Regions from separate parts of the Bradyrhizobium sp. PMVTL-01 genome, predicted to be linked through region 3. Evidence: predicted binding sites of a transcription regulator. Region 3 holds the regulator's gene; each other region holds the start of a gene.
What was found. Region 3 encodes PhoB, which activates phosphate uptake and scavenging genes when phosphate is short. Its sites were predicted from a motif close to TGTCATNNANCTGTCAT; they were not measured.

Region 1 (7,917 bases), 200 kb from region 3:
GCCGCGGCTTCGCCGTGGTCGCCGGCGAGGTCAAGAGCCTCGCGGCGCAGACCGCAACGGCGACCGAAGAGATCTCCCGCCAGGTCGAGGAGATCCAGGGCGCGACCGGCCAGGCGGTGACCGCTATCCGCTCCATCGGCGGCGCCATCAGCGGCATCGACGAGAAGATGACGGCGATTGCCGCCGCCGTCGAGCAGCAGCGCGCCGCCACCACCGAGATCTCGCGCAATTTCCAGCAGGCCGCGCAAGGCACCCGCGAGGTCACCGATACCATCGGCAGCGTCGCCAGGCTCAACCAGGAGACCGGCAATGCCGGCACGGTGCTCTCGGAATCCGTGAAGAAGATGTCGGCCGATGCCGATCGGCTCCGCGTCGCGGTCGAGGGCTTCCTTGGCACGGTGAAGACCGCGTAACTTCGCTCGTCCTCCATCCCAGCGTCGCGCGGGCATTGCCGCCGGTCCGCGCGGCGGCTACATCTGTGCCGCCGCGCCGCTTTCGCGAGGACAGACGCAAGACACCTGAGGATGGAGAGTTCGATGCCGGTCACCTCACACAAGGCCCAGCGCCCCTATCGCGGCGTGTTCCCGGTCGCGCCCACCATCTTCGACGAGCGCGGCGAGCTCGACCTCCAAGGCCAGCGTCGCTGCATCGACTTCATGATCGACGCCGGCTCGCATGGAATCTGCATCCTCGCCAACTTCTCCGAGCAGTTCGTGCTCACCGATGCCGAGCGCGAAACCGTGATGCATACGGTGCTGGAGCATGTCGCGGGCCGGGTTCCCGTGATCGTGACCACGACCCATTTCAGCTCGGCCGTCTGCGCCGCGCGCAGCAAGCAGGCCGAAGCCGCTGGCGCCGCCATGGTGATGGTGATGCCGCCCTATCATGGCGCGACCTTCCGCGTCCCCGAGAAGGGCATCGTCGAGTTCTTCAAGGTGCTCTCGGGCGCGATCAACATTCCCATCATGATCCAGGACGCGCCGGTCGCCGGCACGCCGCTGTCGGTCGAGCTGCTGGCCCGGCTGTCGTGCGAATTCTCCAACATCCGCTATTTCAAGATCGAGGTTCCGGGCGCGGCCGCAAAGCTCCGTAACCTGATCGAGGCCGGCGGCAAGGACATCGAGGGCCCTTGGGACGGCGAGGAGGCGATCACGCTACTCGCCGATCTCGACGCCGGCGCCACCGGCGCGATGACTGGCGGCGGCTATCCGGACGGCATCCGCCAAATCATCGATCCCTATTTCGCCGGCGACCGCGAAAAGGCGAAAGCCGCCTACGAGCGCTGGCTGCCGCTGATCAACTACGAGAATCGCCAATGCGGCCTGATCGCCTGCAAGGTGATGATGCAGGCCGGCGGCGTGATCAAGTCCGAGGCCGTGCGGCATCCCTTGCAGCCATTGCATCCGGCGACGCGCGCGGGACTGCTGGAGCTCGCCAAGGAGCGCGATGCACTGGCGCTGCGGTGGGGCAAGTAAGCCCCTCTGCCGTCATTGCGAGGAGCCCTTGCGACGAAGCAAAATCCAGACCGAATCTGCGGAGAAGGCCTGGATTGCTTCGCTTCGCTCGCAATCACGGAACCAGTTGAGCCAATTTCCCCCCACAACGTCGTCCCGGGCAAGCGAGCAGGCAACTGCCCCATTCTCGGCCGAAGGCGTCGAATTAGCGCGGTTCGGCCGGTTTCCCCCGGGCCGGCGATGACATATTCTAGGTTCGCCAACCGGCTCTGCGGAGCATCCCAAGACATCGCGTAAACACCTCTTCATTATGCCGTTATCCCGAGCCGGGTTGGAGCGAACCGACAGAACAGGGAGGCAGTGCCATGACGATGAGGCCGGATCCCACCTTTCACGCATCGCCCAAGCTTGCGATGGAAGCGCCTGCGGAGAACTTTGCCTACACCTTGCTGCTCAGTCCGGATTTCTCGAAGCCGGATGCTCTCGCGGTCATCGACGTCAAGCCGGGATCGCCGAGCTATAGCCAGATCGTTCACACCGTGACGATGCCCAACAGGGGCGATGAGTTTCATCATTTCGGCTGGAATGCCTGCTCTTCCGCCCTGTCGCCGCTCGCCGGACACGCCTTCATCGAGCGGCGCTATCTCATCATCCCCGGGCTGCGCTCGTCGCGGATCTACATCATCGATACCAAGCCCGATCCGACCAAGGCCAAGATCCACAAGATCATCGAACCGGAGGAGGTCTTCAAGAAGACCGGTTACTCGCGGCCACACACCATCCATTGCGGGCCGGACGGCATTTATGTGAGCACGCTGGGCGGCGGCGGCAAGGATGGCACCAACGGACCTCCAGGCGTCTTCATCATGGATTGCGAGACGTTCGAGGTGCTTGGACGATGGGAGATCGACCGAGGTCCGCAGACACTGCATTATGATTTCTGGTGGAATCTGCCGCGCGACTACATGGTGACGAGCGAATGGGCGTTGCCACCGCAGTTCGAGAACGGGATCGTCCCGGAAGATCTGCTTGCGAATAAATACGGCCATCGTCTCCACTTCTGGGACCTTCGCGCCCGTCGCAACGTCCAGACCATCGACCTCGGCGCCAACCATCAGATGGCGCTGGAGGTGCGGCCCGCGCACGATCCGGTTCGCGAATACGGCTTCGTCGGCGTCGTGGTCGACACCACCAACCTCGAAGCATCGATCTGGACCTGGTGGCGCGAGGGTGGAAAATTCCATGCCGAGAAGACGGCGACGATCCCTCCCGAACCCGCGCCCAAGGAGAAGCTGCCGCCGCTGCTGCAGGGATTTGGCGCCGTGCCGCCGCTCGTGACGGACATCGACCTGTCGATGGATGACCGGTTTCTCTATGTCTCGTGTTGGGGCACGGGTGAGATGCGCCAGTACGACGTCAGCGATCCCAGAAAGCCGAAGCTTGCGGGCTCCGTCCACATTGGCGGCATCGCACGCCGCACGCCCCATCCGAACGGCAAGGCCTTTGCAGCGGGGCCGCAGATGGTCGAGATCAGCCGCGACGGCCGGCGCGTGTACTGGACCAATTCGCTCTATTCCACCTGGGACGATCAGTTCTATCCCGACGGGGTTCCGGGCGTGGAGGTCATGGCCAATGTCGGTCGCAACGGCGGCCTCGAGCTCGACAGGGACTATTTCGTGAGCTTCCCCGACGGATATCGTGCGCACCAGATCAGGCTCGAGGGCGGCGATTGTTCGACCGACTCCTTTTGCTACCCGTCGGTCTAGATGGGACGCATGCGAGCCCGGCGCTTGGCTGGCTGTGGCTCGCGCTCGTTGCGAGCGGTCTCTACCACGGGGTCAATCCGGGAATGGGATGGCCGCTCGCGGTTTCGGCTGGACTCCTGGACAAGAGCCCTCGCGCGCTCTTCCGCGCGTTGTGGGCCCTGGGGGCCGGGCATCTCTTGGCCACACTTCTCGTGCTGCTGCCATTCGCGTTCCTGCTCGTGCTGGCCGCGTGGCAGCGTCCGATCCAGCTCTGTGCGAGCCTTCTCGTCATCGGCTTCGGCGTCTATCGGCTGATCGACCGGCGTCATCCGCGCGCGCTGGCACGAATTCCGCCAACGCAATTGGCGCTCTGGTCGTTTGCCGTCGCCATTGCTCACGGCGCCGCCCTGATGCTCGTGCCGATCTATCTCGGGCTCTGCCAGGCTTTCGATCTCGATGCGGGCCATGAGGCCGCGGGCACGCTGATGAAGGCAAATCTCGGGATGGCGGTGCTGGTGTCCCTGGTGCACGTGACCGCCATGGTCGGTGCCGGCGGATGTCTGGCGTGGCTGGTCTACCGCTATCTGGGATTGAAGTTCGTCTCGCGGAGCTGGTTCAACCTGGATGCAGTCTGGGCGGCCAGCCTGGTTCTGGTCGGCGCCGTGGCGCTCCTGTTCAATCTTGCGAGCTGGCGCTGATGTCTACCGCGCCAGAGCCCACTCGCCGACGATGCGAAAGCGCGCCTTGGCGCCATCCTGCCTGAACAGCGTGATGCGATTGATCTCAAGCGCATCGAGCCTCAGCGCCGCAAACCGGTCCCGCAGCATCGCCAGGATCGGCCCGCGCCGCTCCGCATCCAGCCGCCCCGTCAGCGTCATGTGGAAGCGGAATTCTTCCATCACGTAAGGATAGCCCCAGCGAGCGAGATAGTCGCGCTGCCGCTCGCTGAGCTTTTCGGGCTTGCGCCGCGCGCGTTCTTCCGCCGTCAGCGGCGCACGGTAGGCGTCGAAATTGCGGACGCAATCGGCGGCGAGCTCTTGGAGCGCTTCGACCGGCTCGGTCGGAATCACGGCGATGAACCCGCTGATGGCATCGACGACGGGGCGGATCACCGGAACGGGCCGCGCCTTGCCCGCGAAGGCGGCGCAGGCGGCCATCAGCCCGGCCTCGGTCTTGCCCGACGCCAGCGCCATCGGCGCCTTCAGCGTGGCGTGAAAGCCGTATTTGCGGGGATCGGCGCTGACGTCCCGCCAGTCCGGGACGACATGCAGTGCTTGCTGCGGAAACGGCAGCTCGTCACCGGTGTGGGCGTCGTAGCCGAGCAATTCGGCGCCGAACCGGGAGAGGGCGCTGTCGGCGCCTGCGGCAAAATAGATCGCGTAGCGGGGAAAACCTGTCATCACCTCAGCATAACCAATTTAGGCCGCGACGATAGCCTCGCGCGGCGCAGCGCTGAGCAGCCGCGTCGCATCGGTGAGATGCACGAGCTTTCCACCCGATATCACCGCGATGATCCGCGGCCGTAGCGGCACGCTGTCGTCGACGAGCAGAATATCGGCGCGGCGTCCCTCCGCGATCTCGCCGCGATCGGCGAGGCCGGTCGCGCGTGCGGGGCCGGCCGAGACCAGATCCCAGGCCTGCGTCAGCGGCAGCACGCGATCGGCGGCGAGGCGGAAGGCTGCGAGCAGCTGCGCGGGATAGTAATAGTCGGACGCCAGCACCGAGCAGAGCCCCTTGGCGATCATGTCGGATGCCTTGGTCCAGCCGGTGTGGCTGCCGCCGCGGACGACGTTCGGCGCGCCGTAGACGATGGCATCGCCATGGCCTGCCGCTGCGCGCGCCGTCTCTTCGTTGATCGGGAATTCCGCGATGTCGGCGCCCAGCTCGCGAAACTCCCGGCGCATCGCCGGGCTCGCATCGTCATGCGAGAGCATGCGCACCTCCGCTCCGCGGGCTGCGGCGGCGAGCCTCGATACCGAAGCCGGCACCTCGGCGGCGCGTGTGACCACGCGCTCGACCAGCCGGTCGAACGCCTCGCTCGACAGCCCCGTGCGCTCAACCATGCGGTTGCGCTTGCGCGGCTTGGCCAAGTCGGCCACGGTGCCGTCCATGTGGTCGTTGAAGGCGAACAGGTCGACGCGACCCTCTATGAGCCACTGACTGATCTCTGCCTCCGCGTCGAGATTGTAGGTCTCGTGGCGCAGATGGAAGCGGGTGTCGGCCGCGAATTGCGGACGCTGCCGCTCGATCGCCTCCATCAGTCCGCGCGCGTTGTCGGCGCTGCGCAGGCCCGGCTCCCACGAGCAGGTCGTGGCGTGGAACACGGTGGTGATGCCGTTGCTGATCGCCTGGCGGTCGCTGTCGGCGAGCGCGACGTCGATCGGGAAATCGACCCCGGCACGCGGCATCATCTGCCGCTCGAAGGCATCGCCGTGCAGATCGACGATGCCAGGCAGCACCAGCAGGTTGCGCGCATCGATCCCGAGCCGCGTCCGGCCGCGCGAGCCGTCGATCTCCGCGATATCAGTTCCGGACACGCTCAGAGAGGCTTCGACGATCTCGGTGCCGATCAGGGCCCGGCCGCCTTCAAGGAAAATGTCTGTCACGCGATTGCGCTTTTCTTGCTGCTGCGAGGGGAATTTGCTCGTGCTTCATACGCGGCGAGGAAATCTTCAATCCCGGGCTTGCGGAAATGGGGCAGGGCTTCACGCAACTTGTCGTGATCCCAGTCCCACCAGGCGAGCCTTGCGAGCCGGTCGGCGATCTCTTCCGAGAACCGCCGCGCGCCGAGCCGGGTCTCGTACAACTTGGCGGAAGCATTGATGGTCGGTCGGACTGAAAGCACCTTGCCGACCATGTTGCGTCCGAACGTTCGAGGGTAGGCAATCCTCTTCGAGGGACTTGATGACAATATCATGACGCAGCGATGACAGGGGATGAGGTGTGCAGGATCGCCGCATCGCAATGCGCGTGTCACACGAGTGTCAAGCGCCGGCGTTAGCGGTGGCTTCCAGCTACTCTGGAGCCCCTGCATGCTGGTGGTTGAAGGTCTGACGTGCCGCTTTGGCGCAAAAGCCGCGGTGGACGACGCTTCGTTTCAAATCTCCCCCGGCGGTTTCGTCGGTGTGATCGGACGATCCGGTGCCGGCAAGTCGACGCTGCTCCGGACCATCAACCGCCTGGTGACGCCGACGCAAGGGCGCATCCTGTTCGACGGCACCGACGTCACCGCGCTGCGCGGCAGCGAGCTGCGGCAATGGCGCGCCCGCGCGGCGATGATCTTCCAGCAGTTCAACCTGGTCGGTCGGCTCGACGTCCTCACCAACGTCCTGATGGGGCGTCTCGCCACCATGCCCGCCTGGCGCTCGCTGTCGCAGATCTGGCCTGAGCAGGACAAGGCGCTGGCGATGTCGGCGCTCGAACAATTCGACATTGCTTCGCTGGCGGCCCAGCGCGCCGATCAGCTCTCCGGAGGTCAACAGCAGCGCGTCGCCATCGCGCGCGCGCTGGTGCAGCAGCCCGACATCATCCTCGCCGACGAGCCGATCGCCTCGCTCGATCCGCGCAACACCAAGATCGTGATGGATGCGCTTTTGCGCATCAACAAGCACTTCGGCATCACCGTGCTCTGCAACCTGCATTCGCTCGATCTCGCCCGCACCTATTGTGACCGCCTGATCGGCATGGCCGCCGGCCGCGTGGTGTTCGACGGCGCGCCGTCCGCGCTGACTGATCATGTCGCGCGTGAGCTCTACGATCTCGAAGCCGCCGACGTCATGGGTGGCATGCCGGTCCCGACGCCCGAGGGCGTGCCGGCGCTGGGAACCGCCGCGGCGGCCTGAGCCGCGTCGCACCTGTTCAGTTGCCAGTTTTGAGTCAACCGACCCCAACCGATGAAGAGGGTATCATGATCACTCGCAGATTAATCCTTGCCGGCGCCGCCGCGCTTGCCTTCACCGCTTCTGCCTCCGCCCAGGACTGGAAAGCAAAATATCCCGAGCTGACCTTCGCGGTCATTCCGGCGGAAAACGCCTCGGGCGTGACCGAGCGCTGGGCGCCGTTCATGAGCTATCTCTCCAAGGAGCTGGGCGTGAAGGTCACGCTGCGCATCGCCAACGACTACGCCGCCGTCATCGAGGGCCAGCGCGCCGGTAACATTCATATCGCCAGCTACGGCTCGGCGTCGTTCGCGCGCGCCCGCCTGACCGGCGTCAAGACCGACGCCTTCGCCAACGACATCAACGCCGACGGCTCGACCGGCTATTACTCGGTGTTTTTCGTCAAGGCGAACAGCCCCTACAAGAGCATCGACCAGCTCAAGGGCAAGAACCTCGGCCTGGTCGACCCGAACTCGACCTCCGGCAACAACGTGCCGCGCTTCGAGCTCGACAAGATGGGCATCGCGGACGCCGACAGCTATTTCGGCAAGGTCGTCTTCACCGGCAGCCATGAGAACGCGATGCTGGCGCTGGCGCAGGGCACGGTCGATGTTGCCGCCAACCAGTGGACCAGCGACGACGATTCGACGCTGGCGCAGATGCTGACCAAGGGCATGCTGAAGAACGCCGACGGCTCGCCGATGAAGAAGGACGATTTCCGCATCATCCACAAGTCGGCGCCCATCATCAACGGCCCCTACGCCTACAACTCCGACCTCCCGGAGGAGGCCAAGGCGGCGATCGCGAAGGCGTTCTTCGACGCGCCGGCCAAGGACAAGG
Region 2 (7,917 bases), 3.2 Mb from region 3:
CGTGGAGCGGTTGCGGTACTGGTTGTCTGATAACCCCGCCTGTGTCGAGGCGGCCGACGAGATTGAACGCTTGCGGGACGCGCTGCGGCCTTTTGCCGACTATTACGATCTGCTTGAACGCAACGGCTATTTGGACGGCTACGCCCTAGTTTCGATGCAGGGCGACGCCGTCCTCGGCCATGCGGGAGTTCAGGCTAGGGACCTAAAGGCGGCGAAAGAAGCTTTGAGTTAGGGCGCGCTTTTGGGCGCAAAATGCCCAAATTGGGCGCGGTTCCCGAACCGGCGTAAGCTACAAAGCGCGATACAGACCGGAAAAATGCAAGTGAAAATAAACGGAAGCTGGAAATATCTAGTCAATACAACGAGGTACAAAAACGCGAGTGTGAGTATTCCGAACATCATTACCCTGGGCCGCATCATGCTGGTCCCAATCATCGTCTGGGCCATCGTGTCCAGCCAAATGGAGGTGGCGTTTGCCGTCTTCCTGATTGCGGGCATCAGCGACGCCGTCGACGGCTTCCTGGCCAAGCGCTTCAATATGGCGAGCGAGCTCGGTGCCCTGCTGGATCCGCTCGCAGACAAGGCGCTGCTCGTGTCGATCTACCTGGCGCTCGGCATCTGGGGCGACATCCCGCGCTGGGTCGTGATCCTTGTTGTGTCGCGCGATATCATGATCGTCGCAGCCGTGATCGTGTCCTGGCTGTTCGACAAGCCGGTCGAGATGAAGCCATCGAAAGTATCCAAGCTAAACACAGCCGCCCAGGTCGCCTACGCCGCCCTGGTGCTGGCGTCTCTTGCCTTCGGCTTCAGGCCTGAGCCCTATGATATGATCATGATGGGCCTCGTCACGGTCTTCACGCTCTCCTCCGTGTCGCTCTACCTCGTCGAGTGGCTGCGGCACATGAGCACGATCGAGGCCAAATGAGATGGGACGCGGCCCCGCAAAAGGCCAACTCCCGCTCGATCAAGTCGAATCTCGTCAAACCAAGCCGGCGCGCCGGCACGGAGCAAAGCTAGCGTGGCAGGCCGCGTTCACCCCCGACAATTGGCATTCTCGCTTCCGCATGCGGAGAGCCTCAGCCGGGACAATTTCCTCGAAGGCCCTGCCAACGCCGCCGGCCTCGGCTTGATCGACGGCTGGCCGGAATGGCCGAACCGCATCATGTGGCTGGCCGGGCCCGAAGGCAGCGGCAAGAGCCATCTCGCCGCGATCTGGGCCGAGGAGGCCGGCGCTCGGTCGACCACCGCCAATGCTCTCACCGCTGCGGGCGTTCCGGCCGCGCTCGCCACCGGTGCCCTGGTGGTCGAGGATCTCAGGGCGAAAAATTTTGACGAACGCGCCCTCTTCCACCTGATGAATCTCGCCCGCGAGGACGGCGCCTTCGTCCTCTTCACCGGACGTGACGCACCGGCCTCGCTCGATATCGAGCTCCGCGACCTGCGCTCGCGGCTGCGCGCCGTGCCTGTGGTCACGCTGCTGACGCCCGACGACCAGCTGTTCCGCGGCCTCATCGTCAAATTCTGCGCCGATCGCCAGCTCATTGTGGACGAGAGCGTGGTCGGCTACCTCGCCACCCGGCTGGAGCGGTCCTCGGCGGCGGCCCGGCAGGCCGTGGAATTGCTCGACAGCGAGGCCCTGCGCCTCGGCCGGCCCGTCACCCGGGCCCTGGCCGCCGAGCTGCTGCGGGACGCCTGACCCTCGCCCGGTCCTCACACTGCTTGACGGCGCGGAGCGGCGGAACATCAATGTCATCGAAACGTCATCGCTCTAACACATGCTCCCGCCGGTTTTGCGCATAAGTCGCAAATTGGGGTGAACTGGATGGATCGACCTCTCATGGACTCTGCGCAAGCCGTTGAAATCAAAGAAAAAGCCGCGGAGACCGAGGGCCTCCCGGCGATCGCATCGAGCCCCGAACGGTTCATTAACCGCGAACTGTCCTGGCTGCATTTCAACCGCCGCGTCCTGGAGGAATCGGTCAATCCGAGCCATCCGATGCTGGAACGGGTGCGATTCCTGTCGATTTCGGCAAACAACCTCGACGAATTCTTCATGGTCCGCGTCGCCGGCATCAAGGCACAGGTGCGCGAGGGCATCGCCGAGCGGAGCCCCGACGGCCTGACGCCGGCCGAGCAGCTCGCGCTGATCAACCGCACCGTGTCCCAGCTCGCCTCGGACCAGCAGGCGATCTGGCGCGACCTGCGCGGCACGCTGGCCCACGTCGGCATCGTCCTGGTGGACGGCAAGGACGTCACCAAGCCGGAACGGACCTGGGTGGAGGACTACTTCCTCAACAACGTCTTCCCGCTGCTGACGCCGCTGGCGATCGACCCGGCCCACCCCTTCCCGTTCATTCCGAGCCTCGGCTTCACCATCGCGCTCCAGCTCACCCGCGCTGCCGACGGCAAGCAGATGAACGCGCTGATCCGCATGCCCGGCAAGATCGACCGCTTCATCCGCTTGCCCTCCGAGGGCAAGGCCGTCAGGCTGATTTCGCTGGAACAGGCAACCGCCCTGTTCATCAACCGCCTGTTCCCCGGCTACAATTTGCGCGGCCAGGGCGCCTTCCGCATCATCCGCGACTCCGAGCTCGAAATCGAGGAAGAGGCCGAAGACCTCGTCCGCCTGTTCGAGACCGCGCTGAAGCGCCGCCGCCGCGGATCGGTGATCCGGCTCGAGATCGACGCCAAGATGCCTGAAGAGTTGCGCAACTTCGTGCAGCATGCGCTCTCGGCCGCCGACGACGAGGTGTTCCTGGTCGACGGCGTGCAGGCGATGAACGAGCTCTCGCAGCTCACCCGCCTAGATCGGCCCGACCTCGAATTCACCCCTTACGTGCCCCGCCATCCCGAGCGCGTTCGCGAGCATGGGGGCGACATCTTTGCCGCGATCCGGCAGAAGGACCTGATCGTCCACCATCCCTATGAATCCTTCGATGTCGTCGTCCAGTTCCTGCAGCAGGCCGCGCGCGACCCCGACGTCGTCGCGATCAAGCAGACGCTCTACCGCACCTCCAACAACTCGCCGATCGTGCGCGCGCTGGCGGAGGCTGCCGAAGCCGGCAAGTCCGTCACCGCGCTGATCGAGCTGAAGGCGCGCTTCGACGAGGAGGCCAACATCCGCTGGGCGCGCGACCTGGAGCGCGCCGGCGTGCAGGTCGTCTACGGCTTCCTCGAATTGAAGACGCACGCAAAGCTCTCGATGGTGGTCCGCCGTGAAAGCGGCAGCCTCACGACGTACGTTCACACCGGCACCGGCAACTACCACCCGGTCACCGCGCGTATCTATACCGATCTCTCCTACTTCACCTCGGATCCGACCATCGGCCGCGATGCGGCGCGCGTGTTCAACTTCATCACGGGCTATGCCGCGCCGAGCGATCTGGAAAAAATGGCGGTATCACCGCTGACGCTGCGCAAGCGCATCATCGAGCACATCCAGGGCGAGACCGCGCATGCGCGGCACGGCCGTCCCGGCGCGGTCTGGATGAAGATGAATGCGCTGGTCGATCCCGACATCATCGACGCGCTCTACGAGGCCTCGCAGGCCGGCGTGCAGGTCGAGCTGGTGGTGCGCGGCATCTGCTGCCTCAGGCCCGGCATTCCCGGCCTGTCGGAGAACATCCGCGTCAAGTCGATCATCGGACGCTTCCTGGAACACGGCCGAATCTACTGCTTCGGCATGGGTCAGGGCCTGCCGAGCGCGAAAGCGGCTGTGTATATCTCCTCGGCCGACATGATGCCGCGCAACCTCGACCGCCGCGTCGAGGTGCTGTGTCCGCTGCAAAATCCCACGGTGCATCAGCAGGTTCTCGAACAGATCATGGTCGCGAATCTGAAGGACAATGAGCAGAGCTGGCAGTTGTTGCCGGACGGTTCCTCAACGCGTATGAAGGCGGCGAAGGGCGAGGAGCCTTTCAACGTCCACAACTACTTCATGACAAATCCGAGTCTGTCTGGCCGTGGAAAGTCGCTCAAGGAATCCTCGCCGCGCCGTCTCACGCGCCGGAATGAACGTCATCACTCCTGATCCGGGATCCCTGACGTGACGCGGCCGCGCAAGCGCGGCGGCACTGTCGCGGTCATCGACATCGGTTCCAACTCGGTACGTCTCGTCGTTTACGAGGCGCTGGCGCGGAGCCTCATTCCGATCTTCAACGAAAAGACGCTGTGCGGCCTCGGGCGCGAGGTGCAGAGCACGGGCCTGCTCGCGCCCGATGCCGTCGACAAGGCGCTGACCTCGCTCAAGCGCTTCCGCGCGCTGTGCCGCGTGATGCAGGTCGGTCGGGTGTTCGCGATCGCCACTGCCGCCTGCCGCGACGCCTCCAACGGCCCCGACTTCATCGCGAAGGCCGAGCGCATCTGCGCCGTCAAGATCGAGATCCTGTCGGGTCCGCGCGAGGCGCGGCTGTCGGCGCTTGGCGTAATCTCCGGGATCCACCATCCCGACGGCATCGTCGGCGACCTCGGCGGCGGCTCGCTCGAGCTGATCGACGTGCGCAGGAACAGCGTGCGCAGCGGCGTCACGCTGCCGCTCGGCGGCCTCGCGCTGCAGGACCTCGCCCACAAATCGCTCAAGCGCGCCGACCGTATCGTGCGCGAGGAGCTCGACGAGGTGCAGCTGCTCACTGCCGGCCGCGGCCGCGCCTTCTACGCCGTCGGCGGCACCTGGCGCGCGCTCGCGCGCATCCACATCATCCAGAGCGGCTATCCGCTCCAGGTGATGCACGGCTATTCGATTTCCGCAGCCGAGGCGCTCGACTTTTCTCGCAGGCTGCGGCGTCTGGCGGCCGCCGACATGCTCGCCGACATCGAGATCGTCGCTGACGCACGCCGCCCGCTCCTCACCTATGCGGCCTTGGTGCTCGAGCACATCATCCGCGTGGCGAAGCCCAAGACGATCGTGTTCTCGACCTTCGGCGTGCGCGAGGGCCTCTTGCACGAGAAGCTGCCGGAGGCCGAGCGCAACAAGGACGGACTGATCTGCGCGGCGGAGGAGCTCAATGAGCTGCTGTCGCGCTCGGCCAGGCACGCCCGCGAGCTGATCGCCTGGACCGATCGCCTCGTGCGCGTGGTGAAGCTGCGCGAGACCGAGGAGGATCGCCGCCTGCGCCACACCGCCTGCCTGCTCTCCGACATCGGCTGGCGCGTGCACCCCGATCACCGGGGCGAGCAGACGCTCAGCCTCGTCGTCAACGGCAATTTCGGTGCGATCACCCACACCGAGCGCGCCTTCGTCGGCCTGTCGGTGTTCTATCGCTATGCGGGTCTCAGTGAGGAGAACCAGCCGCCGGTCACCATGCAGGAGCTGCTGACGCCGGCGCAGCTCGAGCGCGCCCGCCTGCTCGGCGCGGCGTTCCGCGTCGCGCATCTGATCTCGGCGGCGCGGCCGGGCGTCTTGACCGCCACGCATTTCCGTACCCAGGGCCGCAAATTGATGCTGGTGTTCGAGCACCGGCTCGTGGATCTCGTCGCCGACCGCGTCGGCAGCCGCTTCAAGCAGCTCGCTCGCCTTGTCGGACGCGCCGGCTCCATCGTCCGGCGCTAAAGAACTACTTCGCCGACGCCTTGGCGTGCCGCTCGGAGGATTCCAGCGCGGCCGCACTCAGGCTACGCCGTCGCCAGATCGTGCCGACGACCAGCACGACGACGACACCGAGCGCCGCACAGAGATATTCGCCGCCCGACCCGCCATGGCCGAATTGCAGCGGGATGCGCAAGCCGGCGAGGATCTTGTCCAGCGAGGCACCAAGCGGGCCGTCGAACAGCGTGTGCAGCCTCGGCGCCACGCCGGGGTCGGTCGCGATCACCTCGCCAGCGATCCAGCCGAGCAGCGCAGCACCGGCCCACACCAGCACCGGCAGCTTGGCGAGCAGCGCCATGATCAAGGCCGCACCGGCGACGATCAGGGGCACGCTGATGGCAAGGCCGAGGATCAGCAGCGGCACGCTGCCATTGGCGGCGGCGGCGACCGCAATGACGTTGTCGAGACTCATAACGATGTCGGCGACGACGACGATCTGCACCGCCTGCCACAGATGCGAGGCGGACTCGACGTCGTCCTCATCCTCGTTTTCCGGCACCAGCAGCTTGGCCGCAATCACGATCAGCGCGAGACCGCCGACGAGCTTGAGGTACGGGAGCTCCATCAGGCTCGCGACGATGCCGGTGAAGATGATCCGCAGCAGCACGGCCGCGCCGGCGCCCAGGATCATGCCCCAGAGCCGGTGCCGCGGCTTGAGGCCGCGGCAGGCAAGTGCGATCACCAGCGCGTTGTCGCCGGAGAGCAGGATGTTGATCCAGATGATCTTGCCGACCGCAATCCAGAACGTCGGCTCGGCCATCTCATTGCGGAACTGGGTGAAGAATGCCCCGATCGCAGCGGGATCGAAGATCTGCCAGAGCCAGTTCACAATGAGTCCTTATCCCCCGTCAACTTAAGTGTTTCGGCTGACGAATCAGCCGACGATCTCGTTGCCCGAGAAGAACTGCGCGATCTCGATCGCGGCGGTCTCCGGCGCGTCAGAACCGTGCACCGAATTCTCGCCGATCGACTTTGCGTAAAGCTTGCGGACGGTGCCTTCGGCGGCCTTTGCCGGATCGGTCGCGCCCATCACTTCGCGATACTTGGCGATCGCGCCCTCGCCCTCGAGCACCTGCACCACGACCGGGCCCGAAGTCATGAACTCGACGAGCTCGCCGAAGAACGGACGGGCCTTGTGGACTGCATAGAAGGTCTCGGCCTGTTCCTTGGTCATGCGGATGCGCTTCTGCGCGACGATGCGCAGGCCCGCCTTCTCGATCACGGCATTGACCGCGCCGGTCAGGTTACGCTCGGTCGCGTCGGGCTTGATGATCGAGAAAGTGCGTTCGATGGCCATTATCTTGTCCTTGGGAAGAAAGCGGTGGTTCGGAGTTGCGGGGGCTTATATCGGCGCCTTTGCCGGACGGCAAGCGACCGCCAGACACCCCACACGGGCGCTTCGCCGCAGGGCAGCCCAATCGGATTTTGGGTGGATTACCGAGATTTCACCCAGATGAACCGAATCTGAAGCCACCATTCAGGGTTTGGTTCAGCCTCGCTGGCGTAGGGTCGGGCTTATCGAAACCGAAGCTTGATCAAGGGCGGAACGTTTCGGCGGCCTTTCCATCGACGCGATAGCCCCGCGCCGGCAGTTTTGAGGAGATCACCATGTTGAGGAAACTTTCGCTTGCCGCCGTTGCCGCGGTCGCGCTGGGTGCCGCGCTGGCACCGACCTCGGCCTCCGCACATTGGCATGGCGGCGGCTGGGGCTGGCACGGAGGCGGCTGGCACCACGGCTACGGCTGGGGTGGCCCGCGCTTCTATGCCTATGCCCCCGTCTCCTACGGTTATGGCGGCTGCTACGTGCGCCGGCTGGTCCCGACCCCCTGGGGACCCCGCTGGCGGCTGATCAACCGCTGCTACTGAGCCCGACAGCACCTTCTTAAAGCACCTTCCAAAGGTACCTATGCCCCCCAGGTACCCCTCTGGAGAGGCCCCGGCGATCCCCCCCGCCGGGGCCTCATTTTGGGCAGCCAGGACGAGGACATACAATTTTTGCTAGAACGTTGGACATCCCCCGAGAACGGCGAAACCATTTGGGGGGCCAATGACTTGGTACCGTGTCTTTACTCTGCAACATGGAACCGATCATGTCCGGCCTTCGCGCCAATGACAGCGAACAGATGGACCGGCGCACCAGCCGCGCGATCTGCGATGCGGTGGGCGAACGGCTCGAGCAGAGCCTGCGGCCCGACCCCCGCTTGCCGACCCATCTCGAGCAGCTCCTGAACGAGCTGAAGCGGCGCGAGCGCGAGGCACACTGAGCATGATCCGGAAAAGTGCGAAGCCGTTTTCGGGCGCCGCGCGACAAACGCGGAACGTCTTTGTGCGGA
Region 3 (7,917 bases):
GAAGGACGGCCTCGTCCAGTGGCCGATGGTGATGGGCGCCATCGTCCCCGTCGTCAACATCGAGGGTGTGAAGCCGGGCGAGATCGTGTTCGACGGCGAGACCCTGGCCGGAATCTATCTCGGCAAGATCACCAAGTGGGACGACGCCGCGATCAAGAAGCTCAATCCGAACGTGAAGCTGCCGTCGGACGCCATCACCGTGGTTCGCCGCTCGGACGGCTCAGGCACCACCTTCAACTTCACCAACTATCTCTCCAAGGCCAGCGCGGACTGGAAGAGCAAGGTCGGCGAGGGCACCGCGGTCGAGTGGCCGGTCGGCGTCGGCGCCAAGGGCAATGAAGGCGTGTCGGGCAACATCAGCCAGACCAAGAACTCGATCGGCTACGTCGAGTACGCCTATGCCAAGCAGAACAAGCTGACCTACACCGGTCTCGTCAACAAGGCCGGCAAGCCGGTGCAGCCGACCGTCGAGGCGTTCCAGGCGGCCGCCTCCAATGCCGACTGGGCCAAGGCGCCCGGCTACTACGTCATCCTGACCGACCAGCCCGGCGACAAGTCCTGGCCGATCACCGCGGCGACCTTCATCCTCATGCACAAGGAAGCCACCGACAAGGCGGCCTCGCAGGAAGCCATCAAGTTCTTCCGCTGGGCCTTCAAGAACGGCGGCAAGATGGCTGAGGAACTCGACTACATCCCGATGCCCGACAGCGTCGTTCAGCTGATCGAGAAGACCTGGGCTGCCGAGATCAAGAGCTAAGGCGCTCCTGTCCCGGCATGGTGCCGGGATGATCTCCAAGATCTCCGCTCCGGATCGGCCTTGCGCCGCCTCCGGAGCGCGCCACCGACAAACAACAAGCGTATATGAATAACGGCTACAGGGGATCGGCGTGGCTGAGATGGCTGTCGAGAGCGACGTAATTGATGCTGCCGGACCGTATGATCGCGCCAAGGCCTTGAGCGCGTTCAAGCTCGGTGACGTCACCTTCTACTGGATCACGCGGCTGTCCGCGATCTCGGTGCTACTCATTCTCGGCGGCATCATCGTCTCGCTCATCGTCGGCGCCTTCCCGGCGATGAAGGAGTACGGCATCTCCTTCCTGTGGACGCAGCGTTGGGCGCCGTCGGCCGATCCGCCCGTGCTGGGCGCGCTCGGGCCGATGTACGGCACGTTGGTCACCTCCTTCATCGCGATGCTGATCGCCATTCCGGTTGGTCTCGGCATTGCCATTTTCCTCACCGAGCTGTGCCCGCAATGGCTGCGCCGCCCGATCGGCATGGCTGTCGAGCTGCTCGCCGGCATTCCCTCGATCATCTATGGCATGTGGGGCTTCTTCGTGCTCGGCCCGTTCCTGGCCAACACGTTCCAGCCCTTCATGATCAGGATCTTTGACGGCGTCCCTGTGCTGGGTGCGATCTTCGCGGGGCCGCCGTCCTATCTCAGCCTGTTCAACGCCGCGCTGATCCTCGCCATCATGGTGCTGCCCTTTATCACCTCGATCTCGGTCGACGTGTTCAAGACCGTGCCGCCGGTGCTAAAGGAGGCCGCCTACGGCGTCGGCTGCACCACCTGGGAAGTCGTCCGCAGCGTGGTGATCCCCTACACCCGCGTCGGCATCATCGGCGGCGTCATGCTGGCGCTGGGCCGCGCGCTCGGCGAGACCATGGCGGTGACCTTCATCATCGGCAACTCGTTCCGGATCTCCTCGTCGATCTTCGCGCCCGGCACGACGATCTCGGCGGCGATCGCGTCCGAATTCGCCGAGAGCGACGGCCTGCACCAGTCCGGCCTGATACTGCTCGGCCTGCTCCTGTTCGTGCTGACGTTCTTCGTGCTCGCGGCCGCTCGGCTGATGCTGCTGCGTCTGGAAAAGAAGGCGGGGAAGTGAAATGAACCCGATCTACGCCCGCCGCCGCCGCAAGGACATCGTGATCCGCGGGCTCTGCATTGCCGCCGCCGCCTTCGGCGTCACCTGGCTTGCGCTGATCCTGATCACGCTGCTCTACAACGGTATTGCCGGTCTGAACCTGCAGATCTTCGTCGCGGACACACCGCCTCCGGGCTCGACCGAAGGCGGCCTGCGCAACGCCATCGTCGGCTCGATCATCATGACCGTGCTCGGCGTCGGCATCGGCGCGCCGCTGGGCCTGTTCGCCGGCACCTATCTCGCCGAGTACGGCCGCAACGACAAGCTGACCTCGGTGATCCGCTTCATCAACGACATCCTGCTCTCGGCGCCCTCGATCATCATCGGCCTGTTCATCTACGGTGCGGTGGTGGTGCCGATGCGCGGCTTCTCGGCGATTGCGGGCGCGCTCGCGCTCGCCGTGATCGTCATCCCGGTGGTGGTGCGCACGACCGAGGACATGCTGCTCCTGGTGCCGAACGCGCTGCGCGAGGCGGCAAGTGCGCTCGGCCTGCCGCGCTCGCTGGTGATCAAGCGCATCGCCTATCGTGCGGCCCGCTCGGGTCTCATCACCGGCGTGCTGCTCGCCACCGCCCGCGTCGCCGGCGAGACCGCGCCGCTGCTCTTCACCGCGCTGTCGAACCAGTTCTTCAGCCTCAGCCTGAACAAGACGATGGCGAACCTGCCGGTCACCATCAACAACTTCGTGCAGAGCCCCTACGCCTACTGGAAGCAGCTCGCCTGGAGCGGCGCGCTGCTGATCACGCTCACCGTGCTTGCCCTGAACATTGGCGCGCGCATCCTCGGCGCCGAGAGGACTGCAAAATGACCGATCTTTCCGTATCCGTGAGTTCCAACGCGCATCTGGCCTCGCAGCCGATGCCGGAAGCGCCCGCCAAGGTGACGGTGCGCAACCTCAACTTCTATTACGGCGACCACCACGCGCTGAAGAACATCAATTTGACGCTCGGCACCAACCGCGTCACGGCGTTCATCGGCCCGTCGGGCTGCGGCAAGTCGACCCTGCTGCGCATCTTCAACCGGATGTACGACCTCTATCCAGGCCAGCGCGCCACCGGTCAGCTGATGCTCGACCAGACCAACATCCTCGATCCCAAGCTGGACCTGAACCTGCTGCGCGCCCGGGTGGGCATGGTGTTCCAGAAGCCGACGCCGTTCCCGATGACGATCTACGAGAACATCGCCTTCGGCATCCGCCTCTATGAGAAGATCTCGAAGTCCGAGATGGACGACCGGGTCGAGAAGGCGCTGCGCGGCGGCGCGCTGTGGAACGAGGTCAAGGACAAGCTCAACGCCTCGGGCCTGTCGCTCTCCGGCGGCCAGCAGCAGCGCCTCTGCATCGCCCGCACCGTCGCGGTCCGCCCTGAAGTGATTTTGTTCGACGAGCCCTGCTCGGCGCTCGACCCGATCTCGACCGCCAAGGTCGAGGAGCTGATCCAGGAATTGTCCGAGAACTACACGATCGCGATCGTTACCCACAACATGCAGCAGGCGGCGCGCGTCTCCGACAAGACCGCCTTCATGTATCTCGGCGAGCTGATCGAGTTCGACGACACCAGCAAGATCTTCACGTCGCCGAGCGATCGGCGCACGCAGGATTACATCACCGGCCGGTTCGGCTGAGGAGACGGGACATGGGTTCTGAACATACCGCAAAGGCCTTCGACACCGACCTCCAGGAGCTCACTCGGCTCGTCGCCGAGATGGGCGGTATCGCCGAGCGCATGATCGTCGATTCCGTCGACGCGCTGATCCGCCGCGACGTCGCGCTCGGCCAGCGCGTCGTCACCACCGATGCCGAGCTCGACGCGCTGCAGAAGAAGATCGAGGAGCGCGCCGTGCTCACGATCGCCCGCCGCCAGCCGATGGCGGTGGACCTGCGCGAGATCGTCGGCGCCATGCGCGTTGCGACCGACCTCGAGCGCATCGGCGACCTCGCCAAGAACATGGGCAAGCGCGTCGCCGCGCTCGATGCCGACTTCCATCCGCTCAAACTGTTCCGCGGCCTGGAGCACATGACCGACCTCGTGCAGCAGCAGGTCAAGTCGGTGCTGGACGCCTATGCCGCGCACGATCTGCCGGCGGCGATGGCGGTGTGGAAGGGCGACGAGGAAGTCGACGCCATCTGCACCTCGCTGTTCCGCGAACTCCTCACCTACATGATGGAGGATCCGCGCAACATCTCGTTCTGCATCCATCTGATGTTCTGTGCCAAGAACATCGAGCGGATCGGCGACCACGCCACCAACATCGCCGAGACCGTGTTCTACATGATCGAGGGTCAGGCCATCACCGACAAGCGGCCGAAGGGCGACATGACGACCTTCGCCACGACGGTCCCGAATACCTGAAGACTCAAGGAGCGACGAGCCGATGGGCGCACGCATCATGGTGGTTGAGGACGAGGAAGCTCTCACCGAGCTTCTCCGCTACAACCTCGAAGGCGACGGCTATGACGTCGAGACGGTGATGCGCGGCGACGATGCCGACACCCGCCTCAAGGAGCACATCCCCGACCTGATCGTGCTCGACTGGATGCTGCCGGGGCTCTCCGGCATCGAGCTGTGCCGGAGGCTGCGCACCCGTCCCGAGACCAAGCAGCTACCGATCATCATGCTCACCGCGCGTGGCGAGGAGAGCGAGCGGGTGCGGGGGCTTGCGACCGGCGCCGACGACTACATCGTCAAGCCGTTCTCGGTGCCCGAGCTGCTGGCGCGGGTGAAGGGCCTGTTGCGGCGCGCCAGCCCCGAGCGGCTCGCCACCGTGCTCGCCTATGGCGACATCGAGCTCGACCGCGAGAAGCGCCGCGTCGCGCGCTCGGGCCGGCCGATCGATCTCGGTCCGACCGAGTATCGCCTGCTCGAGTTCTTCCTCGAGCATCCCGGTCGCGTGTTCTCGCGCGAGCAGCTGCTCGACAGTGTCTGGGGCCGCGACATCTACATCGACGAGCGCACCGTCGACGTCCATATCGGCCGCCTGCGCAAGCTGCTCAATCTCGGCCGCGAGCAGGACCCGATCCGCACCGTCCGCGGCGCCGGCTACGCGCTCGACGATCGCTTTGCGAAGGCCGAGCAGACCTGAGAGCGGCTTCGAGCAAGCCAAACAAAAAGCGCGCCACGTGGCGCGCTTGTTTATGTCTCGGTTGTCGTCCCGGCCTCACGTCGGGACGAGGTAGTTTAAAGCCGTGCTCAGCGCGTGCCGGGCTTTGCCGGCGCGCGACGGCGGTCGGCCGCGGGCTGATACGCGACGCGCGAATGCTGGGCGCAGTAGGGCAGGCCGGAGAGCGCCTTGCCGCCGCAGAAGAAGAAATCCGGGCTCGAGGGATCGCCGACCGGCCAGTGGCAGGTCGCCTCGTTCAACTCGAGCAGCGACAGCCGCTGGCTCATCGGCACCACGTTGTCGTAGGTCACAGGCTCTGCCTCGACCTCGACCTCGAAGGCCTGCGCCAGCGCGGTGTTGCCGCGCGCAATCGGGCGGCTGACCCGCATCATGTGCTGAGCCGGGCGCGCCTTGCGCGGCCGGGGAGCTGCCGATGAGGGGCTCTTGGCGCGGCCCGACAGGCCGAGCCTGTGCACCTTGCCGATCACGGCATTACGGGTCACGTTGCCGAGCTCGGCTGCGATCTGGCTGGCCGACAATCCGGCCTCCCAGAGCTTTTTCAGCTGCTCGACGCGATCGTCGGACCAGGTCAAAACCGTCATTGCACCCTTTCCCTCGCCGTGCGGCTGCCGTCCTGGCGCCTCGCGGCGAATGCCTAAGCCTCGAAAAACCCGTGCCGCCAGAATCCCTTAAGGCTCGCCGGGCGTAACCAGAACGCCCGAACGTTTACGCCGGTACATGAGGACTTAGAGGATCAGAACTGCTGCACGAGATGTCGTATCTGACAAGCCAAACGCTACAATATGGCGTGACTCACGCGCAAGAGTCAGCCGACTCGCTTCCACATGTTCCGTGGCAAAAACCCCGCAAATCCGGCACCGCAAGACTACGGATTCAGCGTTTCCCGGGGCTTTCAGGCGGCATTGACACCCGTTCTACCCGGCATAAGATAGTGCCACGTGCCGCCCTTAAAAGGCGGCACGTTTCGTTTTCCGGGCCGGTTGATGGTGCGCTGCGTGAGCGCTTCAGGCCGTCCGCAACATCAAGTGATCGTCATGACTGACAGCGCCGCGCCGCATTTGCTCCCCGTTTTCGCCAGGGCCAACCTCGGTTTCGAGCGCGGCGAAGGCTGCTGGCTGATCGCGACCAATGGCGAGCGCTATCTCGATTTCACCTCGGGCGTCGCCGTCAACGCGCTCGGCCATGCCCATCCCGCGCTGGTCAAGGCGTTGCAGGAGCAGGCGACCAAGCTCTGGCACATGTCGAACCTGTTCCAGAGCCCGGACGGCGAGAAACTCGCGGCGCGTCTGTGCCAGGAAAGCTTCGCGGACTTCGTGTTCTTCTGCAATTCCGGCGCCGAAGCGCTGGAAGGCGTGATCAAGCTGGTCCGCCATCATCACTTCTCCAAGGGCCATGCGGAGCGCTACCGCATCATCACCTTCGAGGGCGCCTTCCACGGCCGCACGCTGGCGACGCTCGCTGCGACGGGATCTGCAAAATATCTTGAAGGGTTCGGCCCGCCGATGGACGGCTTCGACCAGGTCCCGCATGGTGACATCGAAGCCGTCAAGAAGGCGATCGGTCCGCAGACCGCCGGCATCCTGCTCGAGCCGATCCAGGGTGAGGGCGGCGTGCGATCGTCGACGCCCGCCTTCCTCAAGGCGCTGCGTCAGCTCTGCGACGAGAAGGGCCTGCTGCTCGCCTTCGACGAGGTGCAGACCGGCATGGGTCGCACCGGAGATCTGTTCGCGCATCGGCGCACCGGCGTCACACCTGACGTGATGTCGCTCGCCAAGGCGCTCGGCGGCGGCTTCCCGATCGGCGCGGTGCTGGCCACCGCGGAGGCGGCAGCCGGCATGGGGCCCGGCTCGCACGGCTCCACGTTCGGCGGGAATCCGCTGGCGATCGCGGCTGCCAATGCCGTGCTCGACATCATGCTCAAGCCCGGCTTCTTCGACCACGTGCAGAAGATGTCGCTGCTGCTCAAGCAGAAGCTCGCCTCCGTGATCGACCGTCACCCTGACGTCGTCAGCGAGGTGCGTGGCGAGGGCCTCTTGATCGGCATCAAGGCCGTGGTGCCCTCGGGCGATCTCGTTGCGGCCTTGCGCAATGAAAAGCTGCTCACGGTCGGCGCCGGCGACAATGTCGTGCGCTTCCTGCCGCCGTTGATCGTCACCGAGGCCGAGATCGAGGACAGCGTTGCGCGGCTGGAGCGCGCCTGCGCTGCGATCTCGTCCAGTCAGACCAAGCGGGCTGCAAGCTGATGAGCAAGTCGCCGAAGCACTTCCTGGACATCAACGAGCTGCCGTTGTCGGAGCTCAAGAGCATGCTCGACGCCTCCGCCGCCATGAAGGCGAAGCAGAAGGCGCAGCAGCCGGTGAAGCCGCTCGAAGGCAAGACGCTGGCGATGATCTTCGAGCGTCCCTCGACGCGCACCCGCGTCTCGTTCGACGTCGCCATGCGCCAGCTCGGCGGTGAGCCCATCATGCTCACCGGCGCCGAGATGCAGCTCGGCCGCGGCGAGACCATCGCCGACACCGCGCGCGTGCTGTCGCGCTATGTCGATGCCATCATGATCCGCATCCTCAACCATGAGGCGCTGCTGGAGCTTGCGGCGAATGCGACCGTGCCGGTCATCAACGGCCTGACGCGGCGCTCGCATCCCTGCCAGGTCATGGCGGACCTCATGACCTATCAGGAGCATCGCGGCCCGATCGAGGGCCGGACGGTGGCCTGGACCGGCGACGACAACAACGTGCTGGCCTCCTGGGCGCATGCCGCCGAGCGCTTCAAATTCCAGCTCAATGTGGCAACGCCCCCGGAGCTCGCGCCGAAGAAGGCGATGCGCGACTGGATCAAGGCGACGGGCGCGCCGATCGTGCTCGGCTCTGAT
Region 4 (7,917 bases), 210 kb from region 3:
CGCTTGCCGGTTGCGACTTCGCCGCGATCGGTGAGGCCAACCGCCTCGGCCGGTGCCTTGGTCACGGTGCGAACCGCCGCCGGAAGGCTGATCGCGGGCACGTGCTCCGGCAGTTGCAGCGCGGCCATCAGGAGGCTGGACGGGATGTAGTCCGACGACAGGATGTCGAGCAGGCCTTCGCGGGCGAGATCGACCGCGGCGATGTTGCCGGAATGCGAGCCGCCGCGAACAACGTTCGGCGCGCCCATCAGAATGTCGATGCCGGCTTGGTGCAGGCCGCGCGCGGCCTCCAGCGTGGTCGGGAACTCCGCCACCGACACGCGGTCGCGCACGGCATCCGCGACGTTCTCCTCGGTGGTGTCGTCGTGGCTCGCCAGCGGGATCCTGTACTCATGCGCCAGCGCAACGATCTCGCGCATGTTGGCGGCGGCGTAGAGCCTCTGATATTCGAAGCGCTTTGCGAACAGCTCGTCGAGCTCGGCGTCGGTCTTGCCGCCGCCCTTGCCGCGATAATAGTCGCGCAGCTTGATCTCGTCGCGGAACTGGCGCTGGCCAGGGGTGTGGTCCATCAGCGACATCAGCTTGACGTCGGGTCGGTCGACCAGTTCCTTCGCTTCCTCGACCACGCTCGGCATCGGGATCTCGCAGCGCAGGTGCAGGAAGTGGTCGGCGCGCAGCAGGCTGGCCTCGCGCGCAGTGGTGATCGCGGCGGCGAGCACGCCGGCGCGGCCATCGACCTCCTCCGCCCCGTCCTCGCGCCAGACCCGGAGCGAGTCGAACACGGTGGTGATGCCCGAGGTCGCAAGCTGGCCGTCATAGGAGATGACGGCGGCGACCGGATTCCAGAACACCTTTGGCCGCGGCACGTAATGCGCTTCGAGATGATCGGTGTGCAGCTCGATCAGGCCGGGCATGATGAGGTCGCCGCCGGCATCCTCGGCGCCCGCGGGCGCCCTGCTCTCACCGATCTCGGCGATGCGTCCGTCGGCAAGCGCGAGCCAGCCCTGCTCGATCACCCGGTCCGCCAGCACGATCCTGGCGTTGGCGATCACTGTGTCCTTTGGCTTCATTTCCATGTCCTTCAGGCGGCGGCAAAGCTGGTGACGTCGACGATGCGGTCGGCAATCAAATGACGGATTTCGTCGTCATGGACAATGGCCACCATGGCGACGCCCTGTCGTTTCTTCTCGGCGACGAGTTCGACCACCACGGCGCGGTTGGCGGCATCGAGCGATGCGGTCGGCTCATCCAGCAGCAGGATCGGCAGGTCGGAGATGAAGCCGCGCGCGATGTTCACGCGCTGCTGCTCGCCGCCGGAGAAGGTGGCGGGCGGAAGCTGCCAAAGTCTTTCGGGAATGTTGAGGCGATGCAGCAGCTCGCCGGCGCGCGCCTGCGCATCGGCTCGCGCCAAGCCATCGACGATCAGCGGCTCGGCAACGACGTCCATGGTCGCAACGCGCGGCACGGCCCGCAGGAACTGGCTGACATAGCCGATGGTGGAGCGGCGGATGTTGAGCACCTGCCGCGGCTCGGCGGTGGCGAGATCGACCACCGCGCCGCGATGGCGGATACCGATGCGGCCGCTGTCGCAGCGGTAGTTGCCAAAGATCATCTTCAGGATCGACGATTTGCCGGCACCGGAAGGTCCGGAGAGCACGACGCATTCGCCGGGATTGACCTGGAAGGTCACGCCCCTGACGACCGGCAATTCGATGCCGCCTTGCAGGTGCATCGTAAAGGTCTTGCCGGCGTCAGTGATGTCGATCATGGCGGTCATTGAAAAACTCATATTGTAAAGTTCATGGCGGCAGGATCGAGGAGACTAGGAGCTGGGTATAGGGCTCACGGGGATCGTCGAGCACCTGGTCGGTGAGACCGGTCTCGATGACGCGGCCACCCTTCATCACCATCACGCGATGTGACAAGAGGCGTGCGACCGCGAGATCGTGGGTGACGATGACGACGGCGAGGTGTAGCTCGGCAACGAGGCTGCGCAGGAGGTCGAGCAGGCGGGCCTGCACCGATACGTCAAGTCCGCCGGTCGGCTCGTCCATGAACACCAGCCGCGGCTCGGTGACGAGGTTGCGAGCGATCTGGAGGCGCTGGCGCATGCCGCCGGAATAGGTGCGCGGCGCATCGTCGATGCGCGCCGTGTCGATCTCGACGCGGGTGAGCCAGTCCGACGCGGTGTCGCGGATGCGGCCGTAGTGATTCCAGCCCACCGCCATCAGCCGCTCGCCGACATTGGCGCCGGCCGACACCGCCATGCGCAGGCCCTGCGCCGGATCCTGGTGCACAAAGCCCCAGTCGGTGCGGAACAGGAAGCGGCGCTCGGCCTCGCCGAGGGTGGCGAGATCGCGGGTGGCGCCGTCGCGCATCCGGTAGGACACATGGCCCGAGCTCGGGGCGAGCTGGCCCGACAGCATCTGCAGCAGGGTCGACTTTCCCGAGCCGGATTCGCCGACAATCGCCAGCACCTCGCCCGGATAGAGCGAGAACGACACGTCGCGGCAGGCGGCGATGCGGCCGAACGACTTGCTGAGCGACTCCGCAACCAGCAGCGGCTGGTCGTTTTCAAGCACGTCGAGATCACCCATGTGCGCCCGCCTTCTCCTTGTAGGGAGCAGCACTCAGGCTGCCGTGATGGCCGGCGGCCTGGCGGCCCTCGCAATAGTCGGTGTCCGAGCAGACGAACATGCGGCCGCCCTTGTCGTCGGTCACGATCTCGTCGAGATAGGAGTTCTCCGCGCCGCACAGCGCGCAGGGCGCGTTGAAGCGGTAGGGCTCGAACGGGTGATCCTCGAAATCGAGCGAGACCACCTGGGTGTAGGGCGGGATCGCGTAGATGCGCTTCTCGCGGCCGGCACCGAACAATTGCAAGGCCGGGCAATTGTCCATCTTGGGATTGTCGAATTTCGGCGTCGGCGACGGGTCCATCACGTAGCGCGCGTTGACCTTGACTGGATAGGCGTAGGCGGTGGCGATATGGCCGAAGCGGGCGATGTCCTCGTAGAGCTTCACGTGCATCAGGCCGTACTCGGCGAGCGCATGCATGCGCCGCGTCTCGGTCTCGCGCGGCTCGAGGAAACGCAGGGGCTCCGGGATCGGCACCTGATAGACCAGCACCTGGTTCGCGTGCAGCGCCGTCTCCGGGATGCGGTGACGGGTCTGGATCACCGTCGCCTCGTCCGTCGCCGTCGTCGTCGCAACGCCGGCGGTCTTGGCGAAGAACTTGCGGATCGAGATCGCATTCGTGGTGTCGTCAGAACCCTGATCGATCACCTTCAGCACGTCCTGGGGTCCGAGGATCGCGGCGGTCACCTGCACGCCGCCGGTGCCCCAGCCATAGGGCATCGGCATTTCGCGGCTGGCGAACGGCACCTGATAGCCGGGGATCGCGATGGCTTTCAGGATCGCGCGGCGGATCATCCGCTTGGTCTGCTCGTCCAGATAGGCGAAGTTGTAGGCGGGCGCGTTCATTCCGCGGCCTCCTTCATGGCGTCGGGCGCATTGGCATCGGCGAACTCCTGGCGCAGCTTGCGCAGCAGGCCAAGCTCGGACTGGAAGTCGACGTAATGCGGCAGCTTCAGGTGTTCGACGAAGCCGGTCGCCTGGACGTTGTCGGAATGCGACATCACGAATTCCTCGTCTTGCGCGGGGGCGAGCGCCTCCTCGCCGAGCTCGCGAGCACGCAGCGCGCGATCGACCAGCGCCATCGACATGGTCTTGCGTTCGCTCTGGCCGAAGGCGAGGCCGTAGCCGCGGGTGAAGCACGGCGCTTCCTTCGCAGAACCCTTGAACTGGTTGACCATCTGGCACTCGGTGAGCTCGATCGCGCCGAGCGGCACGGCGAAGCCGACGTCTTCCGCGAGAAATTCGACCTCGACCTCGCCGAAGCGGATCTCGCCGACAAAGGGGTGATTGCGGCCGTAGCCGCGCTGCGTGGAATAGCCCATCGCCAGCAGAAAGCCTTCGTCGCCGCGCGCGAGGTTTTGCAGGCGCAGGTCGCGCTCGGCCGGAAAATTCAGCGGCTCGCGGGTGAGATCGCCGACATTGGCGCCGTCCTCGGCTGGCGGCGAGGATTCGATCAGCCCATCGCGGCCGAGAATGTCGGTGACGCGCGGCGTCGCCGCAGCGGAAGCTTCGGCCGTCGCCGGCGTCTCCGGCACAAAACCTTCAGCGAGCGACGGGTCGAGCAGGCGGTGTGAATAGTCGAAGGTCGGACCTAAGATCTGGCCGCCGGGAATGTCCTTGAAGGTCGCCGACACGCGCCGCTGCACCCGCATCGCGCCGGTGTCGACCGGCTCGCTGGCGCCGAAACGCGGCAGCGTGGCGCGGAAGGCGCGGACCAGGAAGATCGCCTCGATCAAATCCCCGCGCGCCTGCTTGATGGCGAGCGCCGCGAGCTCGCGGTCATAGAGCGAGCCTTCGCTCATGACGCGGTCGACTGCGAGCCCAAGCTGCTCCGAGATCTGATCGAGGGAGATTTCCGTAACGCTTTGATCGCCGCGCCGCTTATGCGCGAGCAGGCGATGGGCGTTCTCGATGGCGCGTTCGCCGCCTTTGACTGCGACATACATGCTTCAGCTTCCCTTGCTCACGACGCGCGTGGTGCGGGGGATCGCGACCACGGCGTCATCGGCGACCAGCACGACGTCGATGCCGCGCGGAAACAGTGCTTCGTTCATATGCAGGCGCTCGAACAGGTCGAGCTTGATCGACGCCTGCAGCGTCGCGAAGCCATCGATGCCGGGACCGCGCAGCTCGAAGTTGCAGCCGGAATTGAGGCTGTCGACCTGAATGATCACCGTGGTCGAACGATCAGGATACTCGCCGGTGCCGAGCGCGAAGCGCTCGAGCGAGGGCAGCGCACCGCCATCGCTGATGAGCGCGAATGAAGCCACCGATGAATCCTGCACGACCGGCGCGCCGGTGTGGAATTTCAGCCACTTGGTCACGTCGGAACTCTCCGCCATCCGCGCGTCGAGCCAGAGCGGCGTATCGTGGTCGAACAGCGTCAGCGCGATCGCGGCGGTACCGCGCATCATCACGCCGGGCGCGCCCGCCATCGGCACGATGCGCTGAACGGAGCCCGGCCGCGCCATCGCATCCATGACCGAACGAAAGGTCGATTGCGCCGACAAGACCTTGTCGGCGAAGCCCGGCGGCAATTCCGCAATCGTGGTCATGACCTCACCCCTCACCGCGCACCATGGTGTAGAAATCGACCTTCGTCGCGGCGGTCTCTTCCGCCGCCCGCGTCCGCCTGACCATCAGCTGCTCGCGCAACGGCGCGATAACGTCGCGCTCGACCAGCCCGCCGAAATCGCGGGACTGCACCAGCGCATCGCACAGTGCGATCAGCCGCGCCTTCTCACCGTCGCGCCCCAGCGCGTAGCCGAAGCCGACCTCGCCGCTCGCGAGCCGCACCGCCGCGCGCGACACCGTGGCTTCGCCGAGGTTGAACGGTGCGCCGTCGCCGCCGACCCGGCCGCGCAGCATCACGAGGCCGTTCTCCGGCGCACGCAGATTCTGATGAGCCGGCAGGGCGAGATCGCGCAGGCGAGCGGCGATCTCGCCCGCCTCCGCGTGCGCCAGCACGGCCATCGCGGCCTTGCGCTGGGCTTGCTGGTTATTGTGCTGGGTCACCTGATCCATCGAACTTTTGAGAACTTGCCGAATCCAAGTTGTCTATGATAATAGACAACTTCATACGGGCGCGCCATGACTGTTTCGTGACACAGATGTGATTTTCGGGCTAGGCTCACCGACGACATGAGCATGCAGGACACAGCCTCGTCGGGCGTCGCGCTGTGGCGCCTCGTTGCCGACGGCATCGAGCGCGGCATCGCCGACGGCCGCTTCGCGGCCGGCGACAAGTTGCCGGGCGAGATGGAGATCGCCGAAACCTACCGCGTGAACCGCCACACGGTACGACGCGCGCTGGCCGCGCTTGCCGAGCGTGGGCTGGTGCGTGCCGAGCGCGGCAGCGGAACCTATGTCGAGGCGCAGAAGCTCGCCTATCCGTTGCGCTCGCGAACACGCTTCTCCGAGATCGTCGGCGCCGATGGCCGCGAACCGCATGGCCGGCTGATCGAGGCGACCGATGACGTCGCGACGCGCGAGCTGGCGCGGGAGCTGGGACTGAAGACCGGCGCGCCGCTGGTGCGGATCGAGGCGATCCGGCTTGCCGACCGCACGCCGATCTGTGTCTCCACCACCTGGCTGTCGGCGGAACTGTTTCCGGGCGCAGGCGAAGTGTTCGCCGCAACGCGCTCGATGACGAAGCTGCTCGAGCATTTTGGCGTCCGCGATTATCGCCGCGGCGCAACCCGGATCACCGCCGGCATCGTCGACGCCACCGACGCCGCGCGGCTCGACCTACCGCTGGGGCGGCCGATCCTGGTCGTCGACGCCACCGACCACGATCTCGCCGGCAAGCCGCTGGTGACGAAGCATTCGCGGTTTGCCGCGGAGCGGGTGGAGTTCCTGGTGGAGAACGGGTGAGTTGCCTGTTCTCCCTCTCCCCGTTCTTACGGGCCGCGACGAGCTTCGCTCGCGCTGAGAGGGTTGGGGTGAGGGGCCGCTTCCGCAATGACGGTGAGAGACGGACTCGCTGAGGGTCCCCCTCACCCGGAATTTGCTTCGCAAATTCCGGCCTCTCCCCGCAGGCGGGGAGAGGCGAAAACCTCAGGCCACCGCCCGCCTTCCGATGATTGCAAACCGCAGCTTGCCCGAGATGAAATCGATCGCGGCGACCGCGACCAGGATCATCAGGATCAGGAACGACACTCTCTGCCATTCCAGCACGCGGATCTGCTCGGCGAGTTGGAGGCCGATGCCGCCGGCACCGACGATACCGATGATGGTGGCCGAGCGCGTGTTGGATTCGATGAAATAGAGCACCTGGCCGGCGATCACGGGCAGAACCTGCGGCAGCAGGCCGAAGCGGATCTCGTGCAGCGCGCTCCCGCCGGAGGCGCGAATGCCCTCGACCTGCTTCTGGTCGGCGCCCTCGATCGCCTCCGAGAACAGTTTTCCGAATGCGCCGAAATCCGACACGGCGATGGCGAGCACGCCGGCGAACGGGCCGAGGCCGACGACGTTGATCCACACCAGCGCCCAGATCAGCGTGTCGACGCCTCGGATCGAATCCAAAAAACGGCGAACAGGAAAGCGCAGGATCTGTGAGGGTATGACGTTGCGCGCCGCCAGCAGGCTCACCGGAAGCGCGAACACCGCCGCCAGCGTGGTGCCCAGGAGCGCGATCGAGAGCGTCTCACCCAGCGCCTCCAGATAGACCGGCAGCGAGGAGCCGGGATCCGGCGGGATCATCATCAGGCTGATCCAGCCGAGCTGGCTGAGGCCGGTGAAGAAACGCGACGGCGAGAAATCGAGATCGACGAGGCCGTAAGTGAGGATCGCGAATGCCGCAACGATCATCGCAGGTGTTGCGAGCCGCGCCGATGCCGGCCTTTCGAACACGTCGGGATAACGCGCGCGAATCTCGCGCGTATCGACCTCCTGCGGCGTCACGTCCGCGCCTCCTTGCCGAACAGGCGGCCGCGCAGCCAGCCGGTGGTGATGTCGATGATGAAGACGGTGATGATGATGGTGAGCAGGATGGCACTGACGTCCGAATAGTAGAACTTGCGGATCGCGACGACGAGCTCCTGGCCGATGCCGCCGGCACCAACAAAGCCCATGACTGAGGCTTCGCGGACATTGATCTCGAAGCGCAGCAGCGCATAGCTGGCATAACCCGCGGTCACCTGCGGCAGAATCGCAAAGCGCATGCAGGAGAGCCAGCTCGCACCGGTCGAGCGGATGCCTTCGACCGGCTTCATGTCGGCATTCTCGACGATCTCCGAGAACAGTTTTCCCAGGGCGCCCGTGGAGTGGATTGCAATCGCCAGC

Region 1: a site for PhoB is predicted at 6,104-6,120, ahead of phnC (phosphonate ABC transporter ATP-binding protein). Genes of this name have one in related genera too.
Region 2: a site for PhoB is predicted at 1,748-1,764, ahead of ACRQ5Q_RS24605 (RNA degradosome polyphosphate kinase). Genes of this name have one in related genera too.
Region 4: a site for PhoB is predicted at 5,725-5,741, ahead of phnF (phosphonate metabolism transcriptional regulator PhnF). Genes of this name have one in related genera too.

Annotation. Positions count from the first base shown of each region.
Region 1 is NZ_CP193982.1:8,000,951-8,008,867, reverse strand. Features, by position in the region: gene ACRQ5Q_RS38645 (methyl-accepting chemotaxis protein) at 1-413, shown strand, start outside; gene ACRQ5Q_RS38640 (dihydrodipicolinate synthase family protein) at 537-1,475, shown strand; gene ACRQ5Q_RS38635 (selenium-binding protein SBP56-related protein) at 1,820-3,220, shown strand; gene ACRQ5Q_RS38630 (hypothetical protein) at 3,304-3,897, shown strand; gene ACRQ5Q_RS38625 (DUF1045 domain-containing protein) at 3,901-4,599, opposite strand; gene ACRQ5Q_RS38620 (alpha-D-ribose 1-methylphosphonate 5-triphosphate diphosphatase) at 4,618-5,805, opposite strand; gene ACRQ5Q_RS38615 (hypothetical protein) at 5,802-6,056, opposite strand; gene phnC (phosphonate ABC transporter ATP-binding protein) at 6,232-7,041, shown strand; gene phnD (phosphonate ABC transporter substrate-binding protein) at 7,107-7,917, shown strand, end outside.
Region 2 is NZ_CP193982.1:5,027,725-5,035,641, forward strand. Features, by position in the region: gene ACRQ5Q_RS24590 (hypothetical protein) at 1-232, shown strand, start outside; gene ACRQ5Q_RS24595 (CDP-alcohol phosphatidyltransferase family protein) at 383-925, shown strand; gene ACRQ5Q_RS24600 (chromosomal replication initiator DnaA) at 1,019-1,696, shown strand; gene ACRQ5Q_RS24605 (RNA degradosome polyphosphate kinase) at 1,838-4,030, shown strand; gene ppx (exopolyphosphatase) at 4,046-5,548, shown strand; gene ACRQ5Q_RS24615 (TerC family protein) at 5,553-6,413, opposite strand; gene ndk (nucleoside-diphosphate kinase) at 6,459-6,881, opposite strand; gene ACRQ5Q_RS24625 (sulfur globule protein precursor) at 7,193-7,450, shown strand; gene ACRQ5Q_RS24630 (hypothetical protein) at 7,675-7,848, shown strand.
Region 3 is NZ_CP193982.1:8,205,869-8,213,785, reverse strand. Features, by position in the region: gene pstS (phosphate ABC transporter substrate-binding protein PstS) at 1-757, shown strand, start outside; gene pstC (phosphate ABC transporter permease subunit PstC) at 897-1,886, shown strand; gene pstA (phosphate ABC transporter permease PstA) at 1,888-2,733, shown strand; gene pstB (phosphate ABC transporter ATP-binding protein PstB) at 2,730-3,548, shown strand; gene phoU (phosphate signaling complex protein PhoU) at 3,560-4,276, shown strand; gene phoB (phosphate regulon transcriptional regulator PhoB) at 4,299-5,006, shown strand; gene ACRQ5Q_RS39570 (GcrA family cell cycle regulator) at 5,114-5,626, opposite strand; gene ACRQ5Q_RS39565 (aspartate aminotransferase family protein) at 6,080-7,288, shown strand; gene argF (ornithine carbamoyltransferase) at 7,288-7,917, shown strand, end outside.
Region 4 is NZ_CP193982.1:7,992,331-8,000,247, forward strand. Features, by position in the region: gene ACRQ5Q_RS38555 (alpha-D-ribose 1-methylphosphonate 5-triphosphate diphosphatase) at 1-1,076, opposite strand, end outside; gene phnL (phosphonate C-P lyase system protein PhnL) at 1,082-1,777, opposite strand; gene phnK (phosphonate C-P lyase system protein PhnK) at 1,800-2,597, opposite strand; gene ACRQ5Q_RS38570 (alpha-D-ribose 1-methylphosphonate 5-phosphate C-P-lyase PhnJ) at 2,590-3,480, opposite strand; gene ACRQ5Q_RS38575 (carbon-phosphorus lyase complex subunit PhnI) at 3,477-4,580, opposite strand; gene phnH (phosphonate C-P lyase system protein PhnH) at 4,584-5,189, opposite strand; gene phnG (phosphonate C-P lyase system protein PhnG) at 5,194-5,658, opposite strand; gene phnF (phosphonate metabolism transcriptional regulator PhnF) at 5,776-6,507, shown strand; gene phnE (phosphonate ABC transporter, permease protein PhnE) at 6,691-7,536, opposite strand; gene phnE (phosphonate ABC transporter, permease protein PhnE) at 7,533-7,917, opposite strand, start outside.